3 regions of the Terrisporobacter muris genome follow, and region 1 is predicted to be linked to each of the others. Evidence: riboswitches for the same ligand, from Rfam matches in the RefSeq annotation. Region 1 holds a riboswitch; each other region holds the start of a gene.

Region 1 (3,290 bases):
TACCCATGTCTTTTTTATTTGGAGGAGGGCTAATGGTAATAACAGATTTGATTTCTAGAACCATATTTGCACCAATGGAATTACCGGTAGGAGCTGTAACAGCTTTAATAGGTGCACCGTTTTTTGCCTATGTATATTTTAAAAAAGGAAGTTGATGTTAAATGTTAGATGTTAAAAATCTTTATTGTGGTTATGATGATAAAGATATAATTAAGAATATCAGTTTTAATGTAAAAAATGGAGAAAACCTATGTATAGTTGGACCTAATGGATGTGGTAAGAGTACATTATTAAAATCTATAGCCAATATTATTGATTATAAGGGAAATATAAAAATAGATAATAAAGAAGTAACTATGCTTAGTAGAGTAGAATTGGCAAGAAAAGTAGGACTTATGAGTCAAATATCTCAATTATATTTTCCTTATACTGTTTATGATACTGTATCCTTAGGAAGATATGCATATTCAAAGGGTGCTTTCTCAAAACTTTCTTTTGAAGATAGGAAAATAATAGTAGATAGCATGAATAAAGTAGGTGTGTATGATCTTAAAGATAAGTTAATTACAGAATTATCAGGAGGTCAATTACAAAGAGTATTTTTGGCTAGGGTATTTGCTCAAGATCCAGATATAATTCTGTTAGATGAACCAACAAATCATCTTGATTTTAAAAATCAAATAGATCTTTTGGATAATCTTAATGAATGGGTAAAAGATAATAATAAGATTGTAATAGGAGTATTGCATGATTTAAATTTAGTTCAGTATTTTGCAGATAAAGTACTTATGATCAAAAAAGGAGAAGAAGTTTCTTATGGAACACCGGAAAGTGTTTTAAAAGATAAACTACTAAATGATATCTATGGAATTGATATAAAGGACTTCATGGTAAATATTTTGCAAAAATGGGCTTGATAAACGACAAAATAAAATTATATAAAATAAAAAAATTGAATAAATTACAAAATATGTTATAATGAATTGAGTAAAAATTGAATACATTAGATTTTAAGGTTCTATTTACAATAGATTAAAAGGGAAAGAGGTGTGATTCCTCTACAGCCCCCGTTACTGTAATGTGGACGAAACTCAACAATACCACTGTGAAAATTTATAAAAGAAAAGCGAATTTTGAGCAACGGAGTTGTCTGAAATTGCATGGTGCCGACGTAGTCGCTTAAAGCGGTAGCAAAGACATCTCGTTGGCGACATGAAGTATTTCGCCGACACGTCGCTCAAGCGAAGCAAATTTTTATGGGAAGGTGAGGAGTAGGATGAAGCTAAGTCAGGAGACCTGCCTAAAATCATAAAGTAGTTTCTTCGGGGTGAAGAAAATATTACATTATGGAACATTGTGTTTTAAATTTTAATATATTAAGAGAATAGATATGTATTTTTTTGATTTAATATGACAAAGCATTTATGTTTAAAATCTATGTATATATTTGCCTAACCTTTCGGTTAGGCTTTTTTTACATACAAGGATATTATATTGCTATCAAATCTGTGGAAAACTCGTGGAATTAAGCAATATCAACAAATATTGAAATGTAAAAAAAGTTACTTTTGAGCAACGGAGTTGCCTGAAGCGAAGCGAATTTTTATGACAATTTATAGGAGGAAAAGACATGAAGAAAAGAATATTAGCAATTATAACAAGTTTTATACTACTGTTTACAGTTGGATGCAGTAATAGCAAAGAGACAACTGTAACTGACAGGGAAGGAAATGAGGTTACAATACCAACAAAATTAGAAAGAATAATATCTGCAGTGCCATCAAATACTGAAGTTTTAGTAGAACTTGGTGTAGGAGATAAACTAGTTGGTGTAGATAAATATTCTGAAGGAATAGAAGGATTGAATGAAGAACTTCCCAAAATGGATATGAATAATCCAGATGCAGAAGCAATAATAGCTTTAGAGCCAGATATAATAATAGCATCAGGACACAATAAAATAGGTTCTGCAGAAGATCCATACAAAGCAATAGTTGAAGCAGGTATACCAGTAGTTTACATACCAAGTAGTGATAGTATAGAAGGTATATACAAGGATATAGAGTTTATAGCTTCTTTAGTAAATGAAGAGAAAAAAGGTGCAGAAATAATCACTGATATGAAAGAAAAAATATCTAAATACGAAGAGTTAGCTAAAACTATAAAAGATAAAAAGAAAGTATACTTTGAAATAGGTCCAGCTCCAAACTTATTTAGTTTTGGTCACAGCACATTCTTAAATGAAATGGTTGAAGTAGTAGGAGCAGAAAATGTGTTTAAAGATGAAGAAAGCTGGTTTGCCCCAACAGAAGAGGCAATATTAGATGCTAATCCAGATGTAATATTAACAAAAGTTGATTATGTTGAAGATCCAGCAGCAGAAATATTAGCACGTGATGGATGGGATAACATAACAGCTGTTAAAAATGGAGATGTTTATTATATAGATGCAAATTCAGCTGCTCGTGGAAATCAAAATATACTGAAAGCTTTAGATCAAATGGCTAAAGCTATATATCCAGATGTTTATGGAAAATAGAAATAAAAAGAAAATATTATTAAGTGTATTGATTACATTTTTTATTATAAGTATGGGAGCTTCCAATGGAAGTTCCCATATTAGCATTTTAGATACCATATCTGTTATGCTAAATAAAATTTTAAATTTACCACTTAATGAAAACATAGCATCTCCGCAAGTAGCTATAATTTGGAAAATAAGATTACCAAGAGTGTTATTAGCATTTATAGTTGGTGGATGTCTTGCTGTAAGTGGCGCTGTCATTCAATCTGTATTAAAAAATGAATTGGCATCACCATATACACTAGGTGTATCCTCAGGGGCATCTCTTGGCGCAGGGTTGGTAATTGTTTCAGGTATATCAATACCTTTACTACAAGGCTTTACCTTGCCATTAATAGGATTTATTTCTGGTTTAGCTACTGTATTTCTGGTTATAACTTTTGCATCTAAAATAGATAAAACTATGTCAAATAATACAATAATTTTAGCAGGAATGGTATTTTCTTTGTTTGTAAATGCTTTATTAACAACATTAACAGCATTTTTCACTGAGGATCTAGAAAGTATTACACTGTGGAAGATGGGAAGCTTTGCAATGAAGGGTTGGTCATATGTTGGACTTATTATACCTTTCTTTATTATAGGAATGTTAGGGGTCCTTAGATTTACAAAAGAAATGGATATACTTACATTTGGTGAAGAACAAGCAAATTTAGTAGGGGTAGATACAAAAAAGGTGAAAAGCAAATTATTTATATATTGTTCT
Region 2 (3,290 bases), on a different contig from region 1:
AATATTAGTAGAAGAAAGTGCTATTGATAGAATTTATTCTGATGGAGGAACTATTTGTGCCAATAGGGCATGGAGAATAGGAAGAAGTAATAATACCAAAGTATTTTATAAAGATATACGAAATGAAAAAGGAAAATATGTAATAGATATATTGCTAGATGCCAGCGGCTCACAAAGTAGAAATCAATTTAATGTGGCTATACAAGCATATATAATTGCTATGGCATTAACTTCTGTAGGTATTCCAAATAGGGTTATGGGATATCTAAGTTTTTTAGATTACACCATATTGAAACGATATAGAAATTATAACGATGATATTAATTCTTGTGAAAATATATTCGAATATTTTTCAGCAGGAAATAATAGAGATGGACTAGCAATAAAGGCAACTTGTGATGATTTAATAGAAAGAGAAGAAGAAAATAAAATTCTTATAGTTCTTAGTGATGGAAAGCCTAATGATGTGAAAATTGGGAAAGATAGATCTAGAAGTTTAAGAGGAGAAGCATCATATAAAGGTATTATTGGAGTGAAAGACACAGCTTTAGAAGTTAGAAAAGCAAGAAAGCAAGGTATACTTGTACTGGGAGTTTTTACTGGCAAAGAAAGCGATTTAGATGCAGAAAAAATGATTTATGGCAAAGACTTTATTTATACTAAGGATATAGAAAGATTTGCAGATATTGTTGCTATGTATTTGAAGAAAATAATAAAAAATTAAAATATTTTAGGAAAACATATATCGAAATATTTGGTAAAAAATAACAAATTATTTTATTTATGTGCTATAATTATATTAGTTCAAAATTAAATTAATTAAAATATTTTAGGTTCTTGTTTAAGATTAATAGGGAAAAAGGTGAGATACCTTTGCAGCCCCCGCTACTGTAATGTGGACGAAACTTTTAACCACTGTGGAAAACATGGGAAGGAAAAGAAGTAGGATGAAGCAGAGCCAGGAGACCTGCCTATAATATAAAGCCATTTCTTCGGGGAAGGAGAAATATCTTAATAAAAATTTTTATTTGAAGATATTGTGCCTAACTTGAAGTTAGGCACTTTTTACATATAATGAAATTATATTATCATAGCGCTCACATAGTGGCTTAAAGTGGTAACGAAGCTATTTCATTTATATGATCGAAGTGAATTTTAAATTGCCCTCAACCTATTTTATTTCAAAATAGTTTGAAAATAGAATAACCCTTAACCTATGCCTTAGGATTCTCCAAAGTCCTAAGGCCTTTTTTTGAGGAATAGTATTTTATAATTTATTCATGGGAATTATTATAGTATTATGAAATTTGAAGAAAAATCAGAATTAGATTAAAATATATTTATATGAGCATTATAGGAGGATATATATGATTTCAGATATAATAGAAAAATTAAATCCCGCTCAGAGAGAAGCAGTAGAGAATACAGAAGGCGCTGTATTAATACTTGCTGGAGCTGGGTCAGGAAAGACTAGAGTTTTAACTACTAGAATAGGATATCTTATGGAAGATAAGGATGTTAAAGCCGAAAATATATTAGCAATAACATTTACTAATAAGGCTGCCAATGAGATGAGGGAAAGGGTAGAAGAAACTTTGGAAGGAACCGATACTAAAGAAATGTGGATTACAACATTCCACTCTTGCTGTGTTCGTATCCTTAGAAAAAGTATAAATAAAATAGGTTATAACAGAAGTTTCGTTATATATGATAGTCCAGACCAAGTAACTTTAATTAAAGACTGTATGAGAGAGTTGGACATTAGTGATAAAGCCTTTGACCCTAAATATGTATTAAGTTGCATATCTAATGCAAAGGATAAACTATATTCTCCTAAAAAGTATTTAAAATTAAATGAAGGAGATATATCTAAAACAAAAGTAGGGGAAATATATGCCCTATATCAAGATCGTTTAAAAAGAAATAGTGCACTAGACTTTGATGATTTAATAATGAAAACAGTTGAGTTATTTAAAGAATGTCCAGATGTATTAGACTTTTATAGAAATAAATTTAGATACATAATGGTCGATGAATATCAAGATACAAGTAAAGCTCAATATGAGTTAATAAAATTATTAGCTAAGCAACATCAAAATATTTGTGTTGTTGGAGATGATGATCAAAGTATTTATGGTTGGAGAGGCGCTGACATAAGAAACATTCTTGAATTCGAAAGAGATTATGATAATGTTAAAATAGTAAAACTTGAGCAAAACTACAGGTCAACACAAGTAATATTGGATGCAGCTAACCATGTTATTGCTAATAATACAGAAAGAAAAAGAAAAAGACTTTGGAGTGATAAAAAGGAAGGGCAGCTAATAAAAATTCAATTGGCAGAAAATGAAATTGAAGAAGGTGATTTCATAATAAATACTATTTCATATATGAAAAGATATGAAGATAGAGATTACAAAGATTTTGCAGTTTTATATAGAGCCAATGCCCAAGCTCGTTCTGTGGAAGATGCTTTAAATAGAGCGGGGATACCATACAATATTTATGGTGGTATAAAATTCTATGAAAGGAAAGAAATAAAGGATATTATAGCTTATCTTAGAGTAATACAAAATCCTCAGGATGATGTATCTTTAAAAAGAATAATTAATGTTCCTAGACGTGGTATAGGACTTAGAACTATAGAAAAAATAGAAGACAGAGCTAGTTTAAAAGAAGAAAGTATTTATTCCGTACTTATTGATATAGAAGATAACTCAGATATATCGAGAAAAGCTAGAGCAAGTATAAGTGAATTTGTAGATTTAATGTCCACACTAAGAAGTTTTACAGGAATATATACTGTTAGCCAAGTAATTGAAAAAGTATTAGATATAACAGGATATAAGGATGAATTGTTAAAAGAAAAGAACAATGAAGGGGAAGATAGATTAGAAAACTTACAAGAACTTATATCAGTTGCTCTAGAGTTTGAGAGTTCAAGTGATGATAAGAGTTTAGAATCATTCCTAACAAATGTTGCACTTAATGCAGAACCAGATAATGAAGAAGAAGAAGAAGATAGAGTTTCATTAATGACTATACATTCATCAAAAGGTCTTGAATTCCCGGTTGTATTTTTAGCAGGAATGGAGGAAAAAATATTCCCAATTTCTAGGGCTATTCAATCTATGAAAGATAGCGATATAGAAGAAGAAAGAAGGCTTTGTTACGTTGGAATAACTAGGGCAAAGGAAGAATTATTCTTAACATTGACAAGAAAGAGAACTCTATATGGTAGAACTAATCCTTCAATCGCATCTAGATTTATAGAAGAGTTGCCAGATGAG
Region 3 (3,290 bases), on a different contig from region 1:
TAAACATTATTAATCTTCCTCTACAATATAAAGAATTCGATTCGCTTAAGCCACTGCGTAGGCGCTCCACTTCATGTCACCAACATCTAAGTCTTCGCTACCGCTTCAGACTTATCCCGTTGCTCAAATTTTTTTATTATTTTACTATTTTATTGTTCTACTATGTAAAATGTTCCATCGTATAATTTCATGTCTAGAGCTATACTCATTTCATCATATCTTATCATCATTCTTTTAAATAACATATTTACTAATAATCCAAAAGAATTGTATCCATTCTTTAAATTTATATATCCAAACCTAAGTTCTTGAGATTTTCTTATATCTGCAACTTCCTCCATAAATATAAATATAAACCTATACATTAGCATGGAAATTTCTAAAACTATGTCTGGTAAATGTAGTTTTTTGAATACAAATATTAATTGATTAAAAGGTGTTGTAAGCATTATAAAATAAATGCAAGTCAAACATGATAATGCTCTAAAGAATAAATGTGTTGATGATATTATAGATTCATTTGAAACACCTATATATAAACTTCCTATTTTTATACTGTATAATAAGACTTCTTTATCTTTAGAAAAAGTCAGAAGTATCATAATTATACTGATAATTAAAAATACTAGGGGAATTTTAATAAAATGAATATAATCTTTTAATTCAATCTTTGCAATCCCAACTATAACCAAACTCATTATTGCTATAATAATTAAGGATATATAATTATAAGGATTAATTAAAGATAAAATTAGTAACAACATACCTATGGCAAATTTCATATTTGGATTTACTTTAGATAACTTATTTTTATAAGCATAATCATCTATTATCATTTAATAATTCATCTCTCATCTTTTTCTTAGTTCTAGTAGTTCCAATATAATATCCTATTATTCCTGCTCCAAATGCAGCTTGAGATGCAAATAATAAACTTTCAATCTCTCCACTTGCAGGCTCTATTATACTGCTAAACCATGGTTCATACTCTGGATTTATTTCAGTTATTACACCTTCAGCCTCTCCATCTGCTCCACCAAACTCTGCTCCTTTTTGAGTTATTAATGGGACAATAATTATAGCTAAAACTAAAAGAAGTAAAGTGATTGTTAATTTAATACTACTTGATTTTTTTCTTGTTGAACTTTGCATTATGCTAACACCTCTCTTTCTTCATTTTCAGTTATAAAGTTATAAACTATAACTGTAAGTAATCCTTCTGCTATTGCTATAGGTACTTGAGTAATAAAGAACACTCCTAAGAATTTTACTGCTGATACCATAAATCCACCTGCTGGATCTGGGAAAGCAAAACCTAGTTGGAAAGATGTTACAGTATATGTTAACAAATCTCCTAAAGCTGCTGCTAAAAATACTGCCATTTTTTTATCTATTTTATCTTTACATAATTTCCATATTCCAAAAGAAACTAATGGTCCTACAATTGCCATGGAAAAAGCATTTGCTCCTAAAGTTGTAATTCCACCATGCGCCAATAATAAGGCTTGGAATAATAATACTATTGTCCCTAAAACTACAGTTGCACTAGGTCCGAATAATATTGCTGCAAGGCCTACACCCGTTGGATGCGAACAACTACCTGTAACTGATGGAATTTTTAATGCTGATAATACAAAAACGAAAGCTCCACAAAGAGCTAATAATAATTTCTTTTTAGGTTGCTCTTTTACTATTTTAGTAATATTTTTAAGTCCTACTATAAAGAAAGGTATAAATATTACCCACCAAATTATTGCCCAGTTTACTGGTAAAAAGCCTTCCATAATGTGCATTGCATTTGAGATTACTGGTGTAGTCATTAACATAAATGCTGCTATTAATGACCATTTTACATTACTTTTTTTCATACTACATACATCTCCCTTTTAATTATTTTTAGGGTGTATATCTTATTATTTTAATTCATTTAACTAAGATTTCTTGTTGTAACTAAATATTTTGCTTACTTAATTAGTTGATAATTAAAAAAAGCCTAACCGAAAGGCTAGGCTCGTATCTCTTAATTTCCAACATAAAATGTTTTCTAATAAGATACTTCCTTCACCCCGAAGAAATTTCTTTTTATACTCTAGGCAGGTCTCCTGACTTAGCTTCATCCTACTCCTCACCTTCCCATAAAAAATTCACTACGTTCATATTACCAACGATATGACTTTGCTAATGCTTTAAACGACTACGTCGGCGCCATGCAATTTTAGTCAAATCCGTTGCTCAAATTCCATTCGTAACTTTTTTACAGTGGTTTGTTGAGTTTCGTCCACATTACAGTAACGGGGGCTGTAGAGGGTTCTCACCTCTTTCCCTATTAATCTTTAAAGAACCTAAAATATTTTTTATTATTCTTTCACTTTAATTCTATACCAATTTTTGTAAATATTCTATAAAAAGTTTGATTTTTATAAAAATGTATTAACAGATTTTCTTTAAGATTATTTTAAGGTTAAATTATTATACTCATGGTGTAAAACAATTGATAAAAGAGGTGAAAAATATGGCAATAAAGTCCTTTAAACGTTATGAGAAAAAGTTTTTAATAACAGAAAATCAATATAATGAATTAATTCCAAAACTTCTGGATTATATGAATCCTGATAAATTTTGTCAAAACAATAGAACTTACAGTATCTATAATATCTATTATGATACTGAAAATAGCGATGTAATAAGACATTCCATATCAAAACCATATTATAAAGAAAAACTCAGACTAAGAAGCTATACGATACCAACTAATGCTAATGATAGAGTATTCTTAGAATTAAAGAAAAAAATCAAGGGTATTGTTAGCAAGCGAAGACTTTCTCTGTCCTTAGGTGAAGCTTATGAATTTCTTTATAACAATAAAAAACCTGTGGTTAAAGATTATATGGATAAACAAGTACTTCATGAAATAGAATACTATATTAGTAAAACAAAAGTATATCCTACTGTATTTATATCTTATGAAAGAAATGCTTTTTTCTGTAAGGATAATCCTGATTTTAGAGTAACATTTGATTCAAGAGTTTTGACTAGAAGAAATCATCTACTTTTAGAAGAAGGAAGTTTTGGTGAAGATGTCGTTGGAGATGGAAAATATCTTATGGAAGTAAAGATATTAGGTGCCATACCTTTATGGTTTACAAAAGTTTTATCTGAACTTGAAATTTATCCAACTCATTTTTCAAAGTATGGAAATGAATTTATGAAATATTGTTTAAATAATAAAGAAAATAATGAAATAAAAATAGGAGCTGAAATATGTTAGAAACAATAATATCCTCAACAAC

Evidence for each region. A riboswitch is a leader RNA that binds a small molecule or an ion and turns the genes downstream of it on or off. The one in region 1 is predicted to bind cobalamin.
Region 2: another riboswitch for cobalamin. It lies ahead of pcrA (DNA helicase PcrA); the one in region 1 lies ahead of NSA58_RS06985 (ABC transporter substrate-binding protein).
Region 3: another riboswitch for cobalamin. It lies ahead of NSA58_RS12390 (energy-coupling factor ABC transporter permease); the one in region 1 lies ahead of NSA58_RS06985 (ABC transporter substrate-binding protein).

What each region holds. Positions count from the first base shown of each region.
Region 1 is NZ_JANKBY010000061.1:2,237-5,526, reverse strand. It holds gene NSA58_RS06995 (FecCD family ABC transporter permease) at 1-155, shown strand, start outside; gene NSA58_RS06990 (ABC transporter ATP-binding protein) at 162-917, shown strand; cobalamin riboswitch at 997-1,318, shown strand; gene NSA58_RS06985 (ABC transporter substrate-binding protein) at 1,631-2,539, shown strand; gene NSA58_RS06980 (FecCD family ABC transporter permease) at 2,529-3,290, shown strand, end outside.
Region 2 is NZ_JANKBY010000053.1:9,147-12,436, forward strand. It holds gene NSA58_RS06290 (VWA domain-containing protein) at 1-724, shown strand, start outside; cobalamin riboswitch at 815-989, shown strand; gene pcrA (DNA helicase PcrA) at 1,368-3,290, shown strand, end outside.
Region 3 is NZ_JANKBY010000163.1:3,444-6,733, reverse strand. It holds gene NSA58_RS12405 (energy-coupling factor ABC transporter ATP-binding protein) at 1-7, opposite strand, end outside; gene cbiQ (cobalt ECF transporter T component CbiQ) at 150-836, opposite strand; gene NSA58_RS12395 (energy-coupling factor ABC transporter substrate-binding protein) at 823-1,152, opposite strand; gene NSA58_RS12390 (energy-coupling factor ABC transporter permease) at 1,152-1,868, opposite strand; cobalamin riboswitch at 2,076-2,361, opposite strand; gene NSA58_RS12385 (polyphosphate polymerase domain-containing protein) at 2,513-3,268, shown strand; gene NSA58_RS12380 (DUF4956 domain-containing protein) at 3,262-3,290, shown strand, end outside.